DNA from 3 places in the Dehalogenimonas formicexedens genome. Region 1 is predicted to be linked to each of the others. Evidence: a T-box and tRNA genes for the amino acid it is inferred to sense, from the RefSeq annotation. Region 1 holds a T-box; the other regions hold tRNA genes.

The links. A T-box is a leader RNA that pairs with one kind of tRNA and senses whether it is charged. The one in region 1 lies ahead of ileS (isoleucine--tRNA ligase), so its partner is inferred to be a tRNA-Ile.
Region 2: it has a tRNA-Ile gene. The T-box ahead of ileS (isoleucine--tRNA ligase) is inferred to sense a tRNA for this amino acid. The anticodon was not compared.
Region 3: it has a tRNA-Ile gene. The T-box ahead of ileS (isoleucine--tRNA ligase) is inferred to sense a tRNA for this amino acid. The anticodon was not compared.

The regions. Positions count from the first base shown of each region.
Region 1 covers NZ_CP018258.1:963,085-967,367, forward strand. Annotated here, with positions in the region: gene ileS (isoleucine--tRNA ligase) at 1-2,728, opposite strand, end outside; T-box leader at 2,764-3,003, opposite strand; gene jag (RNA-binding cell elongation regulator Jag/EloR) at 3,087-3,776, opposite strand; gene Dform_RS05140 (YidC/Oxa1 family membrane protein insertase) at 3,664-4,283, opposite strand, start outside.
Region 2 covers NZ_CP018258.1:230,462-234,744, forward strand. Annotated here, with positions in the region: rRNA gene Dform_RS01260 (16S ribosomal RNA) at 1-1,226, shown strand, start outside; tRNA gene Dform_RS01265 (tRNA-Ile) at 1,413-1,486, shown strand; gene Dform_RS01270 (pyridoxamine 5'-phosphate oxidase family protein) at 1,615-2,034, opposite strand; gene Dform_RS11435 (hypothetical protein) at 2,053-2,220, opposite strand; tRNA gene Dform_RS01275 (tRNA-Ile) at 2,357-2,433, shown strand; partial or broken gene Dform_RS01280 (recombinase family protein) at 2,934-4,064, opposite strand; gene Dform_RS01285 (ImmA/IrrE family metallo-endopeptidase) at 3,991-4,283, opposite strand, start outside.
Region 3 covers NZ_CP018258.1:796,681-800,963, reverse strand. Annotated here, with positions in the region: gene thrS (threonine--tRNA ligase) at 1-1,434, shown strand, start outside; gene Dform_RS04305 (FmdB family zinc ribbon protein) at 1,503-2,177, shown strand; tRNA gene Dform_RS04300 (tRNA-Ile) at 2,186-2,261, shown strand; gene hflX (GTPase HflX) at 2,379-3,506, shown strand; gene Dform_RS04290 (hypothetical protein) at 3,834-4,103, shown strand; gene Dform_RS04285 (hypothetical protein) at 4,214-4,283, shown strand, end outside.

The DNA.
Region 1 (4,283 bases):
CTTCTGACACCAGCGAGTAGGCATCAGTTGGTAACGAAGCCGCGTCGGCGATGAAGCCTAATTTCTTTACATTGAGCTCTTCGATTATCGAATCGGCCAGCTTTAAAAGGTTCGCCTGCTCCGAAGGCGCCAAACCCGCCACCATAGCTTCGGCTATGGGCTGCCGAACCTTGATCGCGGCCTGGGCGCGGGCGGCTCTGCCTACGCTCGACACTTTCATCGCCAGACGGACGGAGGCTGACAATTCAGAGTCGATTTTCGTCTCGTCCGTTTCAGGGTAATCACAAAGGTGCACCGAATCCGGAGCATTCCCGTCTATCGATACCACCAGGTTCTGATACATTTCCTCAGCGACAAAGGGCATGAACGGCGCAAGGAGTTTGGCCAGTTTTACCAGGCACTCGTACAAGGCATTGTAGGCTGACAATTTGTCGGCATCGGACTCGCTCTTCCAGAACCGCCGCCTCGATCTGCGAACATACCAGTTTGAGAGGTAGTCGACAAATGCCTCAATAGAGCGCCCGGCTGAAACCGGGTCGTAATTTTCAAGATCAGCCGTGACTTCCAAAATCAGCTGGTTAAGCTCGGAGATGATCCAGCGGTCCAGTTCCGAGGCAACATCATACTTTTCGTTGCCAGGCTTGTAGTTATCGATGTTGGCATAAAGGATGAAAAACGAGTAAGTGTTCCAGAGCGTGGACATGAAGGCGCGGGTAACCTCGCCTACCAGCTTTTCAGAAAAGCGGCGGGTATTGCCCGCCGGCGAAGCGGTGAACAGGTACCACCGGACGGCATCGGCGCCGTGTTTAGAGATGACAGTTTCGGGAAGCACCACGTTGCCCCGCGTCTTACTCATCTTCTCGCCTTTCTCATCCAGGATAAGGCCGAGCGAGATGCAGTTCTTAAAACTGGGTCGATCAAACAACAATGTCGCCAGGGCATGGAGGCTATAGAACCAGCCGCGCGTTTGATCGATGCCTTCGCAGATGTAGTCGGCAGGGAACCGCCCGTCATCGAAAATCTGCAGACTGTCCGCTTCAAAGGGGTAATGGTACTGGGCTACAGGCATCGCACCGGAATCAAACCAGCAGTCGATGACATCGGTGACCCGCTTCATCTTCCCGCCGCATTGCGGGCAATCGTAGGTCAGGTCATCCACATAAGGCCGGTGCAAGTCGAGCGGTTCTTGGAATCCCGAAAACCCCGGTTTGGCTTTCAGATCATTCATCCCACCGATGCAATCGGTAGCCTGGCAGGATTCACATTTCCAAACGGGAACCGGGGTTCCCCAGTATCTTTCACGGGAGAAAGCCCAATCAACGTTGTTTTGGAGCCAGTCGCCGAAGCGCCCCCGCTTGATGTGCTCGGGATACCAGTTGATCTTTTCGTTGCCTTCGATAAGTTCGGCCTTGCACGCCGTTGTCCGGATGTACCAGCTTTGCTTGGCAAAGTAAAGAAGCGGCGTGCCGCAGCGCCAGCAGAAGGGATAGGTATGGTGTATCTTTTCAGCCTTGTGCACCAGGCCGTGTTCTTTCAGGGCATGGGTGATCAGTGGATCAGCCGCCTTTACAAATTTGCCGGAACCAGGATACGACCCGGTAATTTTTCCCTGGAGATCGACGTGATGGATGAAGTACAACCCGTACTTCTTTCCGGACTCGTAATCGACTTCTCCGTAGGCCGGGGCGGTGTGGACGATGCCGGTGCCGTCTTCCATCGAGACGTAATCAGTAGCGATAACCGGGTACAGCAAAGAGGTTGTTTCGACGGGCACTATCCCGGCTTCACTCAAACGGTTCACGGGAACACCGAACTCAAACGGATCAAATAAAGGCCGGTATTTAAGCTTTAACAGGCTATCGCCATTTACCCTGCCGACCTCGTGGGCGGCCTGCAATCCGTTGGGTTCCAGCCGCGCCGAGGCCAGTACCAGGTACTCTTCACCCAGATCCAGAACGCTGTATTCAGCACTCCCGCAAACCGCGAGCGCCGTATTGGCTGGAAGCGTCCAGGGCGTAGTTGTCCAGGCTAAAAGGAAAAGAGGTTTGTCCCTGAATGCAGCCATAACGCCGGTCAGTGTTTGAGATTCAATCTTGAACTTTATGTATACCGACGGATCCTCAGTGTGTTCTTCATAGCCAAGCGCTACCTCGTGCGACGAGAGCGACGTTCCGCACCGGGGGCAATGGGGGGTGACCTTGTGCCCCTGGTAAACGAGTCCCTTGTCCCAAAGCTGTTTTACCACCCACCACCCGGTTTCGATGTAGCTGTTGTTCATGGTGATGTAGGCGTGGTCGAGATCGACCCAGTAACCTATGCGCTCGGTCAGTTTGTTCCAATCTTCGACGTACTTGAATACACTCTCCCGGCATTTCTTGTTGAACTCGGCAATTCCGTAGCGCTCGATATCGGTTTTGCTTTTGAAGCCGAGGGATTTTTCGACCTCGAGTTCCACGGGTAAGCCGTGGGTGTCCCATCCGCCGATGCGGGGAGCGTAAAAACCTTTCATCACCTTGTAACGGGGGATGATATCTTTAAATACCCGGGACAAGACATGATGGATGCCCGGTTTGCCGTTAGCAGTCGGCGGTCCTTCATAAAGCGTAAATCTTTCGCCGCCTCGCCGGTTCTCGATCGAGCGTTTGAAGATATTCTTCTCCGCCCAGAGCTTGAGTATTCTTTCTTCCACTTCCGGGAAACTCACCCGGCTGCTTACAGGTTGAAACATAGTATCCCCTTATAAAAACAAAATTCCCGTCCACTGTAAGGGACGGGAAATACCCGCGGTACCACCCTATTTCCCCGATATCTCGGGGCGCTTTTTCGGGCACCACCATGCCCTGCCGGGATAACGGCCGGCTGCCGTCCGTGATTACTTGCCGCTATCGGCGTTCATCTGAAAGCTCAGGAGTGATTTTCAGCCGGCTTTTTCCCGCCTGCTCGCACCGTACCAGGCTCGCTTGGGGATTTACGCAGCTTACTCGTCTCCGTCAACGCTGTTAGAGGAAGGATAACACAGCGGCCAACGTTATGGCAACTGTATAATAAAAGAAACCGAGGCCTGAAAGCCTCGGTTTTACCGTTTGTTATTTGAAGGACTCATCCCTGGGAACGACGACTACTTTGCGTTCATCGCCGACACCGACGCTCTGGGTGGCGACATCGGGATCGTTGGCTAACACGAGGTGGATGATGCGCCTCTCGAAGGCAGGCATGGGATCCAGGGCGAAAGGCATATGGCGTCGCCTGACCTGTTCAGCGGTGCGCCGGGCTAAAACCTCCAGAGCTTTGAAGCGGCGTTGCCGGTAACCATTGACGTCAACCACTATAGGCAGGAAATCGCCGACTTTCTGCGCCACCAGTATCCGGACCAGGTACTGGAAATTGGCGAGCGTCTGGCCGTGGCGGCCGATCAAAAGACCCAGGTCATCGCCAAGGATATCGAAAACCATTCCGGATTCGTTTCCGCTGTCTTCGGTCACCATGGCGTCCGGAAGGTATTCAACCCCGGCATCCAGATCCATGCGGTCGACGAGATCCTGGATCACCTGGCTGGTTACCTCTATGGCATCAGCGGCCCTTGTTCCGATCCCGGTAAAGGGCTGTTCCTCGACGCGGGCGATTACTTTGGCTTCGCCAGTTCCCATGGCGAACGACCCCTGGCTACCTTCGCTTACGACGTCTATCTCCGCCTCGTCCCGGCTGACCTTTAGTTTGGCCAGGGCGCGGTTGATTGCTTCCTCCACCGTCCGCCCTGTTGCTTCTACTTCCTTCATTGACTATCTCCTCGGCCTGTTCAACAACAATTTTGGGGGCGGGTTGAGCAGGTGATTTTTCGGCTTTTGTCACCCTGGATTGATATGACGGTTTCTGTCCGAACCGGGCCACGATGCCCTGAAGCCACGGTTTGAGTTCCCCCGGACCGGTGGCGGCAAATTGCACCACGACCCTGAGTATGCTGGAGGTCAACCAGTAAAGCGCCAGGCCGGCGGGGAAGGTAATCGAGATGAAAACGAACATCGCCGGCATCATGAAGAGCATCAATTGGCTTTGAGCGGCAACTTTCGGATCGGTCGCCGGCGGCGTGGTCATCTTCTGCTGAATGAACATGGCAACGCCAACAAGCAGGGCGAGGACGTAATCCGGATTGGCGAGGTCTATCCAGAGAAATTTACTGCTCAGGGGCAGAACGTTATAGACTACCTGCCAGTTATAAAGATGACCAGAAAGATTGAGGAAGTCCTCCGGGGTGACAGCCAGAACCCTGACGATGGCCTGATACA
Region 2 (4,283 bases), 730 kb from region 1:
GGTAGCTGGTCTGAGAGGATGGTCAGCCACACTGGGACTGAGACACGGCCCAGACTCCTACGGGAGGCAGCAGCAAGGAATCTTGGGCAATGGGCGAAAGCCTGACCCAGCGACGCCGCGTGAGGGATGAAGGCCTTCGGGTTGTAAACCTCTTTTCTCAGGGAAGAATAATGACGGTACCTGAGGAATAAGTCTCGGCTAACTACGTGCCAGCAGCCGCGGTAATACGTAGGAGGCGAGCGTTATCCGGATTTATTGGGCGTAAAGTGGGCGTAGGTGGTCTTTCAAGTCGGATGTGAAATCTCCTGGCTTAACTGGGAGGGGTCATCCGATACTGTTGGACTTGAGTACAGCAGGGGAAAATGGAATTCCCGGTGTAGTGGTGAAATGCGTAGATATCGGGAGGAACACCAGAGGCGAAGGCGATTTTCCAGGCTGAAACTGACACTGAGGCCCGAAAGCGTGGGGAGCGAACAGGATTAGATACCCTGGTAGTCCACGCCTTAAACTATGGGTACTAGGTATAGGGAGTATCGACCCTTTCTGTGCCGAAGCTAACGCTTTAAGTACCCCGCCTGGGGAGTACGGTCGCAAGACTAAAACTCAAAGGAATTGACGGGGGCCCGCACAAGCAGCGGAGCGTGTGGTTTAATTCGATGCTACACGAAGAACCTCACCAGGGCTTGACATGTTAGAAGTAATGAACTGAAAAGGGAATGACCTGTTAAATCAGGAGCTATCACAGGTGCTGCATGGCTGTCGTCAGCTCGTGTCGTGAGATGTATGGTTAAGTCCTGCAACGAGCGCAACCCTTATTGCCAGTTATATTCTCTGGCGATACTGCCTCGCAAAACGGGGAGGAAGGTGGGGATGACGTCAAGTCAGCATGGCCTTTATGCCCTGGGCTACACACACGCTACAATGGACGGTACAATGGGTTGCCACCGGGCGACCGGGAGCTAATCTCCAAAACCGTCCTCAGTTCGGATCGCAGGCTGAAACCCGCCTGCGTGAAGTCGGAGTTGCTAGTAAACGCGTGTCAGCATAGCGCGTTGAATACGTTCTCGGGCCTTGTACACACCGCCCGTCACGTCATGAAAGCTGGTAACACCTGAAGTCGATAGGCTAACCCGCAAGGGGGGCAGTCGCCCAAGGTGGGACTGGTGATTGGGACGAAGTCGTAACAAGGTAGCCGTAGCGGAAGCTGCGGCTGGATCACCTCCTTTCTAGGGAGCCTTTCCCGATTTATCGGGAACACTCCTAGGTCGGTCTCCGGCGCAAGCCGGGGTTTGATTGGCCTATTTTTCCTTCCGCTATCCAGAGGTTAAGGTGAAACTGTTTTAAGAGGATTCTTCCCCGAAGCTTGATTTTAGAATCGGCCGTGGGTTAGAATTAACTTCGCCTTTCAAACCGGGCCATTAGCTCAGCTGGTTAGAGCGCGGTCCTGATAAGACCGAGGTCCTTGGTTCGAGACCAAGATGGCCCATTTAACTTCAACCCCCTGGTTTGTCCAACAGACGGAACCATGATAGTTTGGCCGCCTTCTCCTTGTTAACTGGCCGATAAAAAAGAGGAGAGGGACAAGCCCTCTCCTCTTTAACCCAGCGGTAGTGATTACGCCACCAGTTTACCCTTATCCTGCGGCGCCTGTGAATAAACCGCATCTACTTTGACTGTTCCGACGCCACTAATGGCAACCCCCATGGCATCTTTGAGAGCCTGGGCGAATTTGTCGAACACCGGTCCGGAGGTCAAATACTCCCGGAAGGTCCCTTTGACCTGGTAGGTGGTAAAGGGCGGCGCAACCGGCAGTTTCATTGCTACGATTGCGACCTTCTTGGTCTCCTCGAGGTTCTTGAACGTCCTGGTAGTGCGGCCGTATAGGTCGGCAAAGGCGAGGGTCTCATCGTCGATGGCGGTCATGCTCGTTTTGGGAGTGACATTGAGTTCACCCTCTTGACTTATTGTCGCCACCATCTTGGGTACCCCGGGATCCTGAAAAAGTTCGATAACCTCTTTCGACATCTTAGCCATAGCATTCCTCCTTTAACATTAATCTATTAACGCGATCACAGCAAGAGTCATCGCCGTGAGACCCAGCAGCAGATGAACCCAAAAGAGCTTGGCGGTAATGAACCCCTTCAACGGATTGTGGACTGTTTTGAGAGTGAAGCCGCAGATACCGGCCGCCAGAATGAAGATAAATGCCCAGGTCGCCATGAGTGATCCTCCTTCAGTTTTGCACCATTTTGTCATTTTTAAGAGGGTAATGTCAAGCGGCGGTATGCCAAAAGCGTCCGCCGCTTGATTTTAACGTCACCTGTGGGTTAGAATTACCTTCGTTCATTTCAACCCCGGGCCATTAGCTCAGTTGGTTAGAGCGCGGTCCTGATAAGACCGAGGTCCTTGGTTCGAGACCAAGATGGCCCACCATAGTGTTCGGTAGACAGAACTCTGATCGTTTCCTCTTTCAAAGCCTTCGGCGTTAAGGGAATTGTATACCTTAAAACCGCCTTTTTGTCGATCACCTCTATCTCTTTTACAAACGTCTTTATGAAGGCCTTCCTTTCAGTCAAAGCACCGCTATCCAGTTCAATACGCAGGTCGTTCACGTAAGCATCGATGATCTTTGAATCCGCCAGCTCAATGCGTCTTTCTGAGAGAAGGCCCTCTAACTGCAATTTCCTGTCCCTGAGGCTTTCGATGTGTAATCTTAGATCATGGATTCTCGGGGATAGGTCGCTCAAGTCAATCTTACGTGTCTCGACGGCGTCATAGAGGCTCTCTAACCGGCGGTTGGCATCAAGCATCTCCGCCGAAATTGAATTGAATTCATCTCTATAGGTGTTAGAGGTGGCATCCATTTCCTCATTAACGAGTCCGACCAGTTTATAGAGGTTGCTAGTGGTTAAAATATTTTCTTTGATTTTCCGGATCACTTGCCCCTCAAATTTGCCGCTGTTGAGATATCCGCCCAGGCAAGAACCTGTGCCCTTCTTGATAATGGTGCCGCAGGCGTAATAGGTAAACCTGCCGCTTTTTGCATCCGCTCCTACCAGAGCTTTGCCACAATGGCCGCAACGAACCAGCCCGCTGAGTAAAAACTTGCTGATAACTCGTTTGGGATGCATCCGGGTAGGGGCTCTTTCCCACAACAAGCGCTGAACCTTGACGAACGTGTCCTTAGAGACAATCGGAGGAAATGCCCCTTCTACGCGAATCGGTTCGAATCCGCGTTTGTTTTGTCGGCCCCAGACCATGATACCGAGATAGACTTCGTTGGCAAGAACGGCACGTACGCTTGTCTTGCCCCAGGTTTTACCCGCGGGCGAGGAGATCAATTTGGCATTCAATTCTTTGGCTATTTCAGTAAGTCCTTGGCCGTGAACTACTTTGTCAAAGAGGGATGCGACCGTTTTGCCATCGTAAGGGTCAATTTCAAGCCTTGTGCGCTCCTTTATGCCGTCTTTTACCTTAATTTTCCGATACCCATATGGGGCTTTATGAGAAAGGTAAAAACCACGTGAGGCACTTTCTTTTAGACCTCGGGTTACCTCTTCTCCAAGGTTGTCGGAGTAGAACTCATCGAGGCTTTCAATAATGGCTTCCAACAGCCGGCCGGTCGGGGTGTCGTCAAAGGGCTCGTTGATCGAGACAACCTGAATTCCGTTTTTTCTGAGTAGAGCCTTGTACATGATCGAATCTTCACGACTGCGGGCGAACCGGGAATATTTCCAGACCAGTATCAAGTCAAATAGTTTCGGCGTTCGACGTGCGAGAGACACCATTTCGCGGAAAGCAGGCCTGGCGGTCGTTCGGCCGGTTTCGGCTTCATCGATGAATTCTTTGATAAGCTGGAAACTGTTCCTAGTTGCGTACTCTTTGAGGGCTCTAAGCTGGGCTGAGATCGACAGGTCGACATCCTGTTTATCAGACGAAACCCTTGCATAGATTACGGCTCTTTTTCCAGGATTTTCCATTGCCTTCCTCCTAAAGATGGCGATGGAATGATTCCACCACCGTCGGACATATACTTTTAATTTGAGGTTCGAGAAGGTATTCATCACGAGCCAGGAACACAACAAGAATCACTTTTTCGATTCCAGTCACATCACCTGTCACGGGAACCGCAAAAGCCGTGAGTTCCTCACCGTCGAAATCTGGATCGTCAGTTAATGTGATACGTCGTACCAGGTGTGCTTTTTGGGATCTCACGGTCATGTCGACGAGTGAGCCCGTGAGAGCCCGTCTGCCTTTTTTGGGAAACAATCCGTTAGCGCCGT
Region 3 (4,283 bases), 170 kb from region 1:
GGCGAGGATATCACCATTTACCGCGACGGTGACTTTGTTGACCTGTGCCGCGGGCCTCACGTATCTCATACCGCCCGTATCAAGGCCTTCAAATTATTATCAATCGCCGGCGCGTATTGGCGTGGTGATGAGAAACGTCCGATGCTACAGCGAATTTACGGGACGGCCTTTCCGACCAAGGCTGAACTTGAAGAATACTTGAAAAAGCTCGAAGAGCTCGAAGCCAGGGACCACCGCAAGCTCAACAAACAACTCGATCTCTTCGCCACACCTGAAGAATTGGGCGGAGGGTTGATTATCTACGGACCCAAAGCTGGCCGTATAAGAACAACGGTCGAGGAATTCTGGCGCCGAGAACATTATGACGCCGGCTATGAAATACTGTACAGCCCGCATATAGGTCGCGGCACATTATGGGAGACATCAGGCCACCTCGCGAACTACAAGGATATTATGTACTCTCCCATGGATATAGATGGGCAGGACTATTACGTCAAACCCATGAACTGCCCCTTCCACATACTGTATTACAAGTCGCAGACCAGGTCTTACCGTGACCTGCCGTTGAGATGGTGCGAGCTTGGCACCGTCTACCGTTACGAACGCAGCGGCGTCTTGACTGGCCTGCTTCGGGTCCGCGGCTTCACTCAGGATGACGCCCACATTTTCTGCACTCCCGAACAAATGGAGAGCGAGATCGCCGAGGTAATCCGGTTCTCATTCCATATTTGGCAGACGTTCGGCTTCAAGGACTACCAGCTTTACCTGGCTACTCGCCCTGAGAAGGCTATCGGTACCGAAGAGCAATGGCAAAAAGCCGCGGACGTGTTGCGGAAGGTGATGGACGCCCAGGGATTGAAGTACAAGATCGATGAAGGCGGCGGCGCCTTCTACGGGCCGAAAATAGACCTTAAAGTCAAGGATGCCTTAGGCCGCGAATGGCAGATGACGACCATCCAGTTCGATTTCAACCTGCCGGAACGGTTCAACATGGTTTATGTTGGTGCGGATGGCCAGGAGCATCGGCCGTACATGGTTCACAGAGCGTTACTGGGATCATGGGAACGCTTCTTCGGTCTGTTGATAGAGCATTATGCCGGGGCGTTTCCGGTGTGGCTCCACCCGGTCCAGGTAGCCGTTCTTCCGATATCAGATCGACACCTGGAGTACGCTGGTAACCTGACCCGCGAACTCAAGGCAGCAGGCTACAGGGTGAACTTGGATGATCGCTCCGAAACCATTAATCAGAAGATCAGGCAAGCCCAATTGGATAAGATTCCATGTATGCTTGTCATAGGAGACAAGGAGATTGAATCCGGCACCGTGTCCGTCAGGTTAAGAACCGGCGAACAGAAGTTCGGTGTCACCCCAGGCAAATTGTTGGAGGGTCTAAACGCAGCGGTGAGAGAACGGGCTACAAATTTAGCCTTGTAACTTGATGAAAAAGGTTTGGAAGTGATACAATTTAACGTAAAGTAATCGAATTCTTGTGGGGGTTGCTCATGCCAATTTACGAATATATTTGCCCGCAGTGCCGCAAAACATTTGAACTCAGAAGACCGTTCAGTGAATGTGACGCCATCACAAATTGTCCAAATTGTAATGCGGAATGCGACCGGATTCTTTCAGCGGCATTTTCTCAAGTAATGTCTACGCCGCCCGATAGCTATTTGATCACTCAAGACAAAGCCAAGGAAAAGATGTGGCAGTCACAACGGCGGGCTGATGATGACAAGATCAAAAACCCGGATCCATTAAAACGGTGGCGTGAGGAACGTCAGGAAGCCTGCGGCCGCGGTCCTGAAGCTTGGGTGGAGTGGGCTAAAGAAGAGCTCGTCAAACAGGAAAAAGAAAAAGACGAGCAGAATATGAAGGAAACGGCGGAAAAGGACTACGCAAATTGGGCTAGGAAATCCACAACGGTAGATCCAAAAGAAAAAGAACGTTATTGGGCGTTGGGCGAACTCCAGAAAATGGAGGCTGAAAAACAGGCTCTTCAGGAAAAAATGAAATGGAATCCGGATACTGAAACCTGGGAAGAAGAAAAGCCCGTTTTTGATTATCCGCCGGTCATTAAACCCACAGGACAAAAGAAAGAAAGCCGTTTCGAACGCAAAAAAGTGGAACGTGACGAAGAGTCCGAAGACGAGATACCCGAGGGCGAACAATACCTATAACCGCCACCGGGCTCGTAGCTCAGTGGTCAGAGCGGGCGGCTCATAACCGCTTGGTCGCAGGTTCGAAACCTGCCGAGCCCACCATATTAAGAGCTTGATTCCGGGGGACATGTGAAGTCCCCCGGTTTTTTTAACCTGTAAAATAGAGGCAAATTCATCCCGAAATCGATTATCAATACCTCAATTGAACCTGAACGGGTAATGCTGGTCGCCATCAATACCGGCAATCCCAAGGCTCAGTCTGAGTGGACTGCCGACGAATCGCTTACGGAGCTGGCTGAACTGGTCAAAACCGCAGGGGGCGTTGTGGTGGGGCGCCTGACGCAGCGGTTGCCCCAACCCCAAAAGGTGACCTATCTGGGGAAAGGGAAGCTCGACGAACTAATCGAGTCCCGAGCCCAAATCAACTATGACACCGCGGTTTTCGACGACGAACTAACTCCGTTGCAGCAGCGAACTCTTGAAGAAGCCCTGAAGGTCAAGGTGATCGACAGGGTAGCTCTTATCCTCGACATCTTCGCCCGGCACGCACACACCAGGGAAGGAAAACTTCAAGTTGAACTGGCGCAGTTACAATACCTGCTGCCCCGCCTTGCCGGACAATGGAGTCACCTGGAGCGTCTCGGGGGCGGCATTGGTACCAGAGGTCCCGGCGAATCCCAGCTAGAGACTGACAAGCGCATATTGCAGCGCAAAATTGTCGTCCTGGAATCCAAACTTGACGATGTGAGCCGCCAACGAGACCTGTACAGGCAAAAGAGGAAAAGAGAAGGGATTCCGGTAGCTGCCCTGGTGGGATATACCAATAGCGGCAAAAGCAGCCTTATGCGGGCTATGACCAAAGCTGATGTTTTTGTAGAAGACAAATTGTTTGCCACCCTGGATCCGACGACCAGGCGAATGACGCTGCCCGACAAACGGCAAATCCTGATAACAGACACGGTCGGGTTTATTAAAAAGCTGCCGCCGACGATCGTGAAAGCCTTCCGGGCCACTCTCGAGGAACTCTCCGAGGCTTCCATATTGATCCATGTAATTGACATAACATCGAGAAATGCGGTAGGGCAGTGTCAGACTGTTGAGACTATCCTTAAGGAACTTGAAATCGACGAAAAACCACGGATCACTGTGTTTAACAAGATAGACTTGTTACCAGGCCTGGTAAACGCTAAAAACGAAACAGAAGCGCTGAGCGGTTTGAAAGAACGCGGCGTTGAGCCAGCATGTACTGTGTTCACCTCGGCGACCAACCGGTGGGGACTTAAGGACCTTTCACTAGGAATCGGGCAGCTGGTACCTGGCAACTCGACGTTCGGTTTTCAAACCTGACAAACTCAAAAGATAGCGCTCGAGACTCGAAACGGTGAATGCTTTATCCATAATCCGGGCGGCGGAGATCCGCGACCTCAAAGATAATTGGCTTTTGCTAAATGGGGACTGGGTTATTTCACGTTTATATGGTTCGCACTATATATGTTATGTTATATAGAGATATAACACTTAACATAATAGGTGCGAAATGCTTTTACATAAAGTAATCATAAAAGGATCGGTACCGCTTGAAGCTAAATGCTTAGCTTTGCCGCCCGTTCTAAAAAGAGAACACTCTAAGTTAACCGTAACTCGCATATGCGAACCGAAAAAAGAGGTAGAAAAATGTCAATCAACTTTGAAGTTGACGCCCGCCCGAAGCTTAACCCGTACGAACTGGCGATCATTCTGGGCTTACTCAGGAGAGCGGAACTTGCCGCCGAAGCTGAAAACGCCAACCACGCCCACTATCACGAATACGATAGCCCCTATAAACAACGGGCCGATGATCTCCACACACTTAGATACCGGCTTGAATACGGCGGGCGAAGCCGTGTTACCCGCCCCGTTGACCTGGGCGATCTCTCAATACCCACCGAAAAACGCCTATTATAACCCGATCGGTACCGATAAATCCCTGGGAGAACTTAGCCGGCGGCTACGCCGGCGTAAAAAACACGCCGCCGGCTATCGCGCCGGTATTATTTTATCCGTTCGGAGGGCCTGTGTCGTCTAAGTACTACCGCAAACTCTCTAAAGACGTATACCAATGCCTGGTATGCGACCGCCCCTACT